2 regions of the Bradyrhizobium sp. HKCCYLRH3059 genome follow, and region 1 is predicted to be linked to the other one. Evidence: predicted binding sites of a transcription regulator. Region 1 holds the regulator's gene; the other holds the start of a gene.
The links. Region 1 encodes PhoB, which activates phosphate uptake and scavenging genes when phosphate is short. Its sites were predicted from a motif close to TGTCATNNANCTGTCAT; they were not measured.
Positions count from the first base shown of each region.

Region 2: a site for PhoB is predicted at 2,255-2,271, ahead of ACQR13_RS21835 (UDP-2,3-diacylglucosamine diphosphatase). Genes of this name have one in related genera too.

Region 1 covers NZ_JBNPUF010000011.1:63,573-67,564, reverse strand. The annotation lists gene ACQR13_RS28345 (HoxN/HupN/NixA family nickel/cobalt transporter) at 1-320, opposite strand, end outside; gene ACQR13_RS28340 (trypsin-like serine protease) at 497-1,813, opposite strand; gene phoB (phosphate regulon transcriptional regulator PhoB) at 1,960-2,667, opposite strand; gene phoU (phosphate signaling complex protein PhoU) at 2,684-3,400, opposite strand; gene pstB (phosphate ABC transporter ATP-binding protein PstB) at 3,431-3,992, opposite strand, start outside.
Region 2 covers NZ_JBNPUF010000007.1:40,055-44,046, forward strand. The annotation lists gene ACQR13_RS21825 (caspase family protein) at 1-371, shown strand, start outside; gene ACQR13_RS21830 (threonine ammonia-lyase) at 382-1,371, opposite strand; gene ACQR13_RS21835 (UDP-2,3-diacylglucosamine diphosphatase) at 1,419-2,231, opposite strand; gene pyk (pyruvate kinase) at 2,424-3,842, opposite strand.

The sequences.
Region 1 (3,992 bases):
ATGACGACGACGCTGGAATGGCCGAGCGCAAAATACAGGCCGGCGGCGCGCGGGGCGCTACCGTCCTGCACCAGCTTCCGCACGACGTTGTCGATCGCCGCGATGTGATCCGCATCGACCGCATGGCGCAGTCCGAGCAGCCAGGCCAGCATCGCGGTGCCGACGATGGCGGGCCGGTCGGCGTAGAGCGCGAACGCCCAGGCCCAGGCGAGCGCGTTGGCGGCGACCAGCCCGCCGACGAGCGCAACGTTGCGGCCGGGCTGCGATCGCCACCACAGCAGCCGAGGGGCACGAGGATGATCAATTTGAACAATCGTCATACTCGGACTATAGCAAGAGCCAGGCCAGTTCGGTAAAGCCCCCCGCTGCAGGCAAAAGCTGCGGGAAAACGTGGGCGGCCCTTCCCGGATTGCCCTCTTGCTTGGCAACCCGCTATCCAGTCACGCACAGATCATGACCAGCGGCGGGACATCCTCTTCTCTCGTCCCTCCTTCGCTCACCGCATCGAGGCACTCTGTGCCGCGATCTCGCGCCGCACGACCGCCTCGAACTGGCTCGCGGGGGCGGCGAACATCAGCCGGGTCTCCTCATGGAACGCCGAGAAGATGCCGACCACGGCCGGCTGTCCGCCGACTTCGGCCATGATGGGGGAGCCCGAATAGCCGAAATTGGCGAGGCAATGCACCGTCAGCAGCATCCCGTCCTTGGTCATGCCGGCGCTGCAATTGCGCTGGCCGGTCGGCGAATAGCGCCGCTCCTGGCCATAGCCGATCTCGGAGATGGTTCCGGCCGTGGTCGCAGCCTGCAATTCCTCGCGCGTCAGCGCCCTGACCTCAACCGGCTTCGACGGCAGCGCGTCCTTCAGCACGATCAACGCCCAATCGGCGGGCGAGCGGTCGAGCGACCACCTGTCGTGCCGGGTCGGGACGAAATCAGGCGCCACGATCAGCTTGTCGGCGACAGACGATGCCGCCGGCGTGCCCCTGTTCATGCCGGCCAGGAAGCGGACGTTGCCGGGGCTGACCTGCGCCACGCCGTTGAACACGCAATGCGCCGCGGTGAGCACGACGCGCGGCGCGACCAGCGTGCCGGTGCACCAGCCGCCGGTCGAGTATTGCGCGACGGTGACGACGCCGATCGACGACGCCGGCCACGAGGTGGGATCGACGACCTCGCCGATGTGGCGGTCGAGCCCGAGCAGTTGCTCCGGACGCGGAGCGGCGATGCCGGCCTCCGCCGATTCCGGCTTCGGCCGCCAGGCCGCAATGGCACTCTGAGCCTGGACGCGCTGCGGCTCGGTCAACTTGACCCGCTGCACGTCGCGGCCGGCCGATCGCACGCCGCTACGGCCCGCCATCACCAGCCAGGCATAGCCCTGCACGACGTCCTGTTTCACACCGCGGCCGTCGAGCAGCATCAGGCCGAGCATGTATTGCGACTGGGCGAAGCCCTGCGCCGCGGCGCGGCTGAACCAGCGGCCGGCTTCGCCGTAATTGCTCGCAACACCTTCGCCATTGACGTAGGCGATGCCGAGATAGTGTTGCGCGACAGCGAGCCCCTGATCGGCGGCCTTGCGGTACCACGCCAGCGCCTCGGCGGGGTTGCGCGGTTGGCCCCAGCCGAAGGCGTGCATGAAGCCGACGTCGAACTGCGCCCGCGCATCGCCCTTGGCGGCCAGCGGCAGCAGCCGTCGCATCGCCGCCGCATGCTGCCCGTTGCCTGCCGCCGCGACCGCGTCTTCGAGCTCGGCGGCCGTGGCGCCCGCCGCGCCGCCGAGCAGCACGGCAAGAGATATGATGATGGTCTTGATCAAGGGCGTCCGCTGGCACCGAAACATCGTGACGGCCACGAAGCAGACACGATCAAGACGGCGGCGGCGTGGCGGAAAGCGGACCGCGATCTCCTCAATCGGGCCGCCTCGCGTCTCACACCTGCTGCGTCCTCACGCCGGATCGCCCCTTACACCTGCTCGCTCTTGGCGAAGCGATCATCGAGCGCATAACCGGCGCCGCGCACGGTGCGGATCGGGTCCTGCTCGCGGCCGGGATTGAGCAGCTTGCGCAGGCGGCCGATATGGACGTCGACGGTGCGCTCGTCGATGTAGATGTCGCGGCCCCAGACACTGTCGAGCAGCTGCTCGCGGCTGAACACGCGGCCGGGATGCTCCAGGAAGAACTCGAGCAGGCGGTATTCGGTCGGGCCGAGATCGATCGGCCTACCAGAGCGCGCCACGCGGCGCTTCTCGCGGTCGAGCTCGATGTCGCCATAGGACAGCACGGTCGCCAGCCGCTCCGGACTCGCCCGCCGCAGCAGGCCTTTCACCCGCGCCAGAAGCTCCGGCACCGAGAACGGCTTGACGATGTAGTCGTCGGCGCCGGTCGCGAGGCCGCGCACGCGCTCGCTCTCCTCGCCGCGTGCGGTGAGCATGATGATCGGCAACTGCCGGGTCTCGGTCCGCGCCCGCAGGCGGCGGCACAGCTCGATGCCGGACAGGCCCGGCAGCATCCAGTCGAGCACGACGAGATCGGGAACACGCTCCTTCAGGCGCGTGTCGGCTTCGTCGCCGCGCGCCACTGTCTCGACCTCGTAGCCTTCGGCCTCGAGGTTGTAGCGCAGCAGCGTCGTCAGCGCCTCCTCGTCCTCCACCACCAGAATTCGGGCGCCCATGTCTGAACCGTCTCTCTCAGTTGCCGGGGATCGTCGATGCGAAGCTCGTCATGTCGCCCTTCGGGCGCTTGTCCATGATCTGCTGGCCTTCGATCATATAGAACACCGTCTCGGCGATGTTGGTCGCGTGATCGCCGATGCGCTCGATATTCTTGGCGCAGAACATCAGGTGGATGCAGAACGAGATGTTGCGCGGATCCTCCATCATGTAGGTCAGGAGCTCGCGAAACAGCGAGGTGCAGATGGCATCGACTTCCTCATCGCCCTTCCACACCGTCATCGCCGCCGGCAAATCGTGCGCGGCATAGGCGTCCAGCACCGTCTTGACCTGCGACTGCACGAGATCGGTCATGTGCTCGAGCCCGCGGATCAGCTTCAGCGGATGGAAGTCGCTCTCCAGCGCCGCGACGCGCTTGCCGATGTTCTTGGCGAGGTCGCCGATGCGCTCCAGATCGGTCGCCACGCGCATCGCGCCGACGATCTCGCGCAGGTCGACCGCCATCGGCTGTCGCCGGGCGATGGTGAGAACGGCGCGCTCCTCGATGATGCGCTGCAGCTTGTCGACCTCGGCGTCGGTGGCGACCACCTTCTGGCCGAGCGCGATGTCGCGTCGCACCAGCGCATCGACGGAATCGACGATCAGCCGCTCGGCGAGGCCGCCCATCTCCGATACCAGACGGGTGAGGTCCTGCAGATCGCTGTCGAACGCCTTGGCGGTATGTTCACTGGCCATGATGATCTCCTGAAGACAATGTCGTCGGCGTCAGCCGAACCGGCCGGTGATGTAATCCTGGGTCCGCCGATCGCTCGGCGAGGTGAAGATCTTGCTGGTGTCGTCGAACTCGATCAGCTCGCCGAGATACATGAAGGCGGTCTTGTCGGAGACGCGCGCCGCCTGCTGCATGTTATGCGTCACGATGGCGATCGTATAGTTTTCGGCGAGTTCCTGGATCAGCTCCTCGACCTTGGCGGTCGAGATCGGATCGAGCGCCGAGCACGGCTCGTCGAACAGGATCACCTCCGGCCGGACCGCCACGGTACGCGCGATGCACAGCCGCTGCTGCTGGCCGCCGGACAGCGACAGGCCCGAGGCGTTGAGCTTGTCCTTGACCTCGTTCCACAACGCGCCGCCGCGCAGCGCCTTCTCGACCCGGTCGTCCATCTCCGACTTGGAGATCTTCTCATAGAGGCGGATGCCGAAGGCGATGTTCTCGTAGATCGTCATCGGGAACGGCGTCGGCTTCTGGAACACCATGCCGACCCGGGCACGCAGCAGGTTCAGATCGAGCTTGGGATCGAGGATGTTGGTGTTGTCGAGCATCAGC
Region 2 (3,992 bases), on a different contig from region 1:
CAACGGTGGTCACGAAAGGCAATGCCATCAACAACGCGGGTCCCAACAAGGTCGTCGATCCCGGGCCTATCGCTCAGACCAAGTTGCGCGACAGGATCGTGCCGCCGACAAATCCGCCCGTGGCTACGAAAATCCAGCGCGATCCACTGAAGCGCAGTCCTGGGCGGCCATTCGACGCCCGCGAAGTGCGGCGTCCCTTCCCCGGCAATTCCGGACCGTTCAAGCCGAACATCAACGCGTCGCATCCGTCGATGGCGCGTGGCCAAGGCGGGATGCAGGGCGGCCCGGCGCGGAGCACGCCGCACGTCGCGCAGTCCGGACTGCGGATGGGCGGCGGGGGATTTGCAAAAGGCGGCCTCAGCTTTCACTGAGGCTTGATCGTCAGGCGATCAGCCTGGCGTAGAGCTCAGCATCGACATTGCCGCCGGACAAAACGATCACCACCGTCTTGCCCGCCACATCCAGCCGGCCGGCCAGCAATGCTGCAAGCCCGACCGAACCGCCGGGCTCGACCACGAGCTTCAGCTCCCGGAAGGCAAAGCCGACCGCGCGCCCCACCTCCTCATCCGAAGCCTCGACCGCGGCCGACAGCAGTTGGCTGTTGATGGCGAAGGTGATCTCGCCTGGAATCGCCGCCATCAGCGCGTCACAGATGGTCCGGCCCTTTGCGTCGTGCGCCTCGCGGTGGCCGGCCCGTAGCGAGCGCGCATGGTCGTCAAAACCCTTTGGCTCGGCCACGACCATCCGGGTGTTGGGAAAGCGCGCCTTGACCGCGGTCGAGACGCCGGCAAGCAGTCCACCGCCCGAAGCCGGGACGATCACCAGATCCGGCGACAGGCCGAGCGCCGCGAGATCTTCGGCGATTTCACGACCGACGGTGCCCTGCCCTGCGATGACGTAGGGATCGTCATAGGGCGGCACCACCGTCGAGCCGCGCTTTGCTGCGATATCGCGCGCGATCGCTTCGCGGTCCTCGCGATCGCGATCATAGAGCACGACGTCGGCGCCGAACGCCTTGGTGCGCTCGCGCTTGGCCGCTGGCGCATCCGAGGGCATCACGATCGTGGCGTCCATGCCCAGCAATGTGGCGGCATGGGCGACGCCCTGCGCATGATTGCCGGAGGAGAATGCGACGACGCCGTTGCCGCGCGCTGCTTGCGGGATCGACGCCAGTTTGTTGTAGGCGCCGCGGAACTTGAACGAGCCGGTCCGCTGCAGCACCTCCGGCTTCACGAAGACGTTCGCTTTGAACCGCTCGTTGAGCACGGGGGCTGGCAGCAGCGGAGTCCGCACGGCCACGGGCGCGAGGACGCGTGCCGCCGCCTCGATGTCGGCGGCGGTCACGGGCAGGATCGGGGAATGAGCTGTCATACCCCTATTTTACCGCGCCCGATTGCCGAGAGGCAAGGGAACCGGTGTCAGGCGGCGCGGGCGGCCAGCTGCGGAACCGGCGCGGGTTGCCGCTGCGGATCGGTCCAGGTCAGGATCTCGAAACGGCCGTCCTCGTGCTCGACCAGCGCCGTGCAGCTCTCGACCCAGTCGCCGCAATTCATGTAGCGAATGCCGTCCTGGTCGCGGATGACGGCGCAATGGATGTGGCCGCAGATCACGCCATCAGCGCCATGCCGCCGCGCCTCCGAGGCCAGCGCCGTCTCGAACGCGCCGATGTAGTTGACGGCGTTCTTGACCTTCTGCTTGGCCCATTGCGACAGCGACCAATAGGGAACGCCGAACATGCGACGGAAGAAGTTGACCAGACGGTTCATCTGGATGGCGAAGTCATAGGCCTTGTCGCCGAGATGGGCGAGCCAGCGCGCATTCTGCACGACCAGATCGAAGATGTCGCCGTGGATCACCAGATAGCGTTTGCCGTCGGTGCCGGTGTGCAAGATGTTCTCGACGACGTCGATGCCGCCGAAATGCGTGCCGTAATAGCCGCGCAGGAACTCGTCGTGATTGCCGGGGACATAGACGATCTTGGCGCCCTTGCGGGCCTTGCGCAGCATCTTCTGCACCAGGTCGTTATGCGACTGCGGCCAATGCCAGCTCGATTTGAGCGCCCAGCCGTCGATGATGTCGCCGACCAGATAGATCGTGTCGGCATCATGGTGACGCAGGAAATCGACGAGGAGATTGGCCTGCGAGCCGCGGGCTCCGAGATGAACGTCCGAGATGAACAACGTCCGAAAGCGCCGAGCCGGGCTTTCTTCACCAGCAGTCTCAAGTCCCATGCGCGCCCACCTAACAGTCCCTGATGACACCGCGATGACGAAACGCCGCACCGGCAGAACCCATCCTGCCGGACCGCGACCGGACACCGCTCGTTTGACGACTCGCGATGTCCCTCGTCACTGCCCCGCGATACCAGCGGGGTGCGACAATCAGGCGACAGGCGGGCAGCGCGAACAGGGAAAATCAGCCTCCTATCTCGGCACGGTGACGACGCGCAGATTGTTGGTGGTGCCGGTCTGCGCGAACGGAATGCCGGCGACGACGACGAGCAGGTCGCCGGCTTCAGCGAACTCCTCCTGCACGGCGAAGAAGGTCGCGCGCTCGACCATCTCCTCGTAGCTCTGCACGTCCTGCGACAGCACGCTGTGCGCGCCCCACAGCAGGCACATCCGCCGCGAGGTGTCCTCATTCGGCGTGATCGCCAGAATCGGCAGGCTCGGCCGCTTGCGCGCAACGCGCGAGGCCGAGGTGCCGCTCGACGTATAGGCCACGATCGCCTTGGCGTGGATCGCCGAGGCGAGATCGGCCGCCGCGGTCGCCACCGCATGCGGCGGCGTCTGCTCCTCGCCCGGCTGCGTCGCCTCGACGATCGAGCGGTACATCTTGTGGCCTTCGGTGGCCTTGATGATGCTGTCCATCATCGCCACCGCCTCGCGCGGATATTGCCCGCTGGCCGATTCCGCCGACAGCATCACCGCGTCGGCGCCGTCATAGATCGCGGTCGCGACGTCGGAGACCTCGGCGCGCGTCGGCGTCGGCGTCGCGACCATCGAATCCAGCATCTGCGTCGCGACGATCACCGGCTTCACCGCGAGCCGGCAGGCGCGCACCAGCTCCTTCTGCTTGCCCGGCACGTCCTCGTTGGGAATCTCGACGCCGAGATCGCCGCGCGCAACCATGATCGCGTCAGAGAGCTGGATGATGTCGTCGATCCGCTCCAGCGCCGCCGGTTTCTCGATCTTGGACATGATGCCGGCGCGGCCATTGATCAGGCCCCTCGCCTCCAGCACGTCGGACGGCTTCTGCACGAACGACAGCGCCACCCAGTCGACGCCGAGGTCGAGCCCAAAGGCAAGATCAGAACGGTCCTTGGCCGTCAGCGGCGATAGCTCCAGAATGGTGCCGGGCAGATTGACGCCCTTGTGATTGGAGATCGCGCCGCTGACGATCACCTTGGCCTCGATCCAGTCGTCGCCGAGGCCGGTGACGCGGACGCGCACGCGGCCGTCATCGATCAGAAGATCGTGACCGGGCGAGACTGCCGCAAAGATTTCCGGATGCGGCAACGGAATCGATGTCTTGTCGCCCTCGGTGCCGTTGAGAACAAATCGAATCGTCTCGCCGGCTTCGACCTGGATCTTCTTGTCGCGCAGCGTGCCGACGCGAATCTTAGGACCCTGCAGATCCATCAAGATGCCGATCGGCCGCTGCACTTCCTTCTCGAGGGCGCGGACCGCGGCATGGACCTTGGCGTGATCGGCCTGGGTGCCGTGGCTGAAGTTGAGACGAAAGGTGTCCACACCGGCGAGGAACAGCGCTTTCAGCATCTCCGGAGAATTGCTCGCGGGACCGACAGTCGCGACGATCTTGGCTCGACGGTGACGACGCATGATGTGTCCTTTCTCCTTAAGCCGTGTCTCGCGTCTCTATGACACGCATGTGATTGGCATGCGCGGACGCAGCGGAAGCGCTGATATACGCCCCGCAGCGTCCATTGCAAGCGCGACACGGAACACGCCAGAATTGTGCAAGAGAACAGC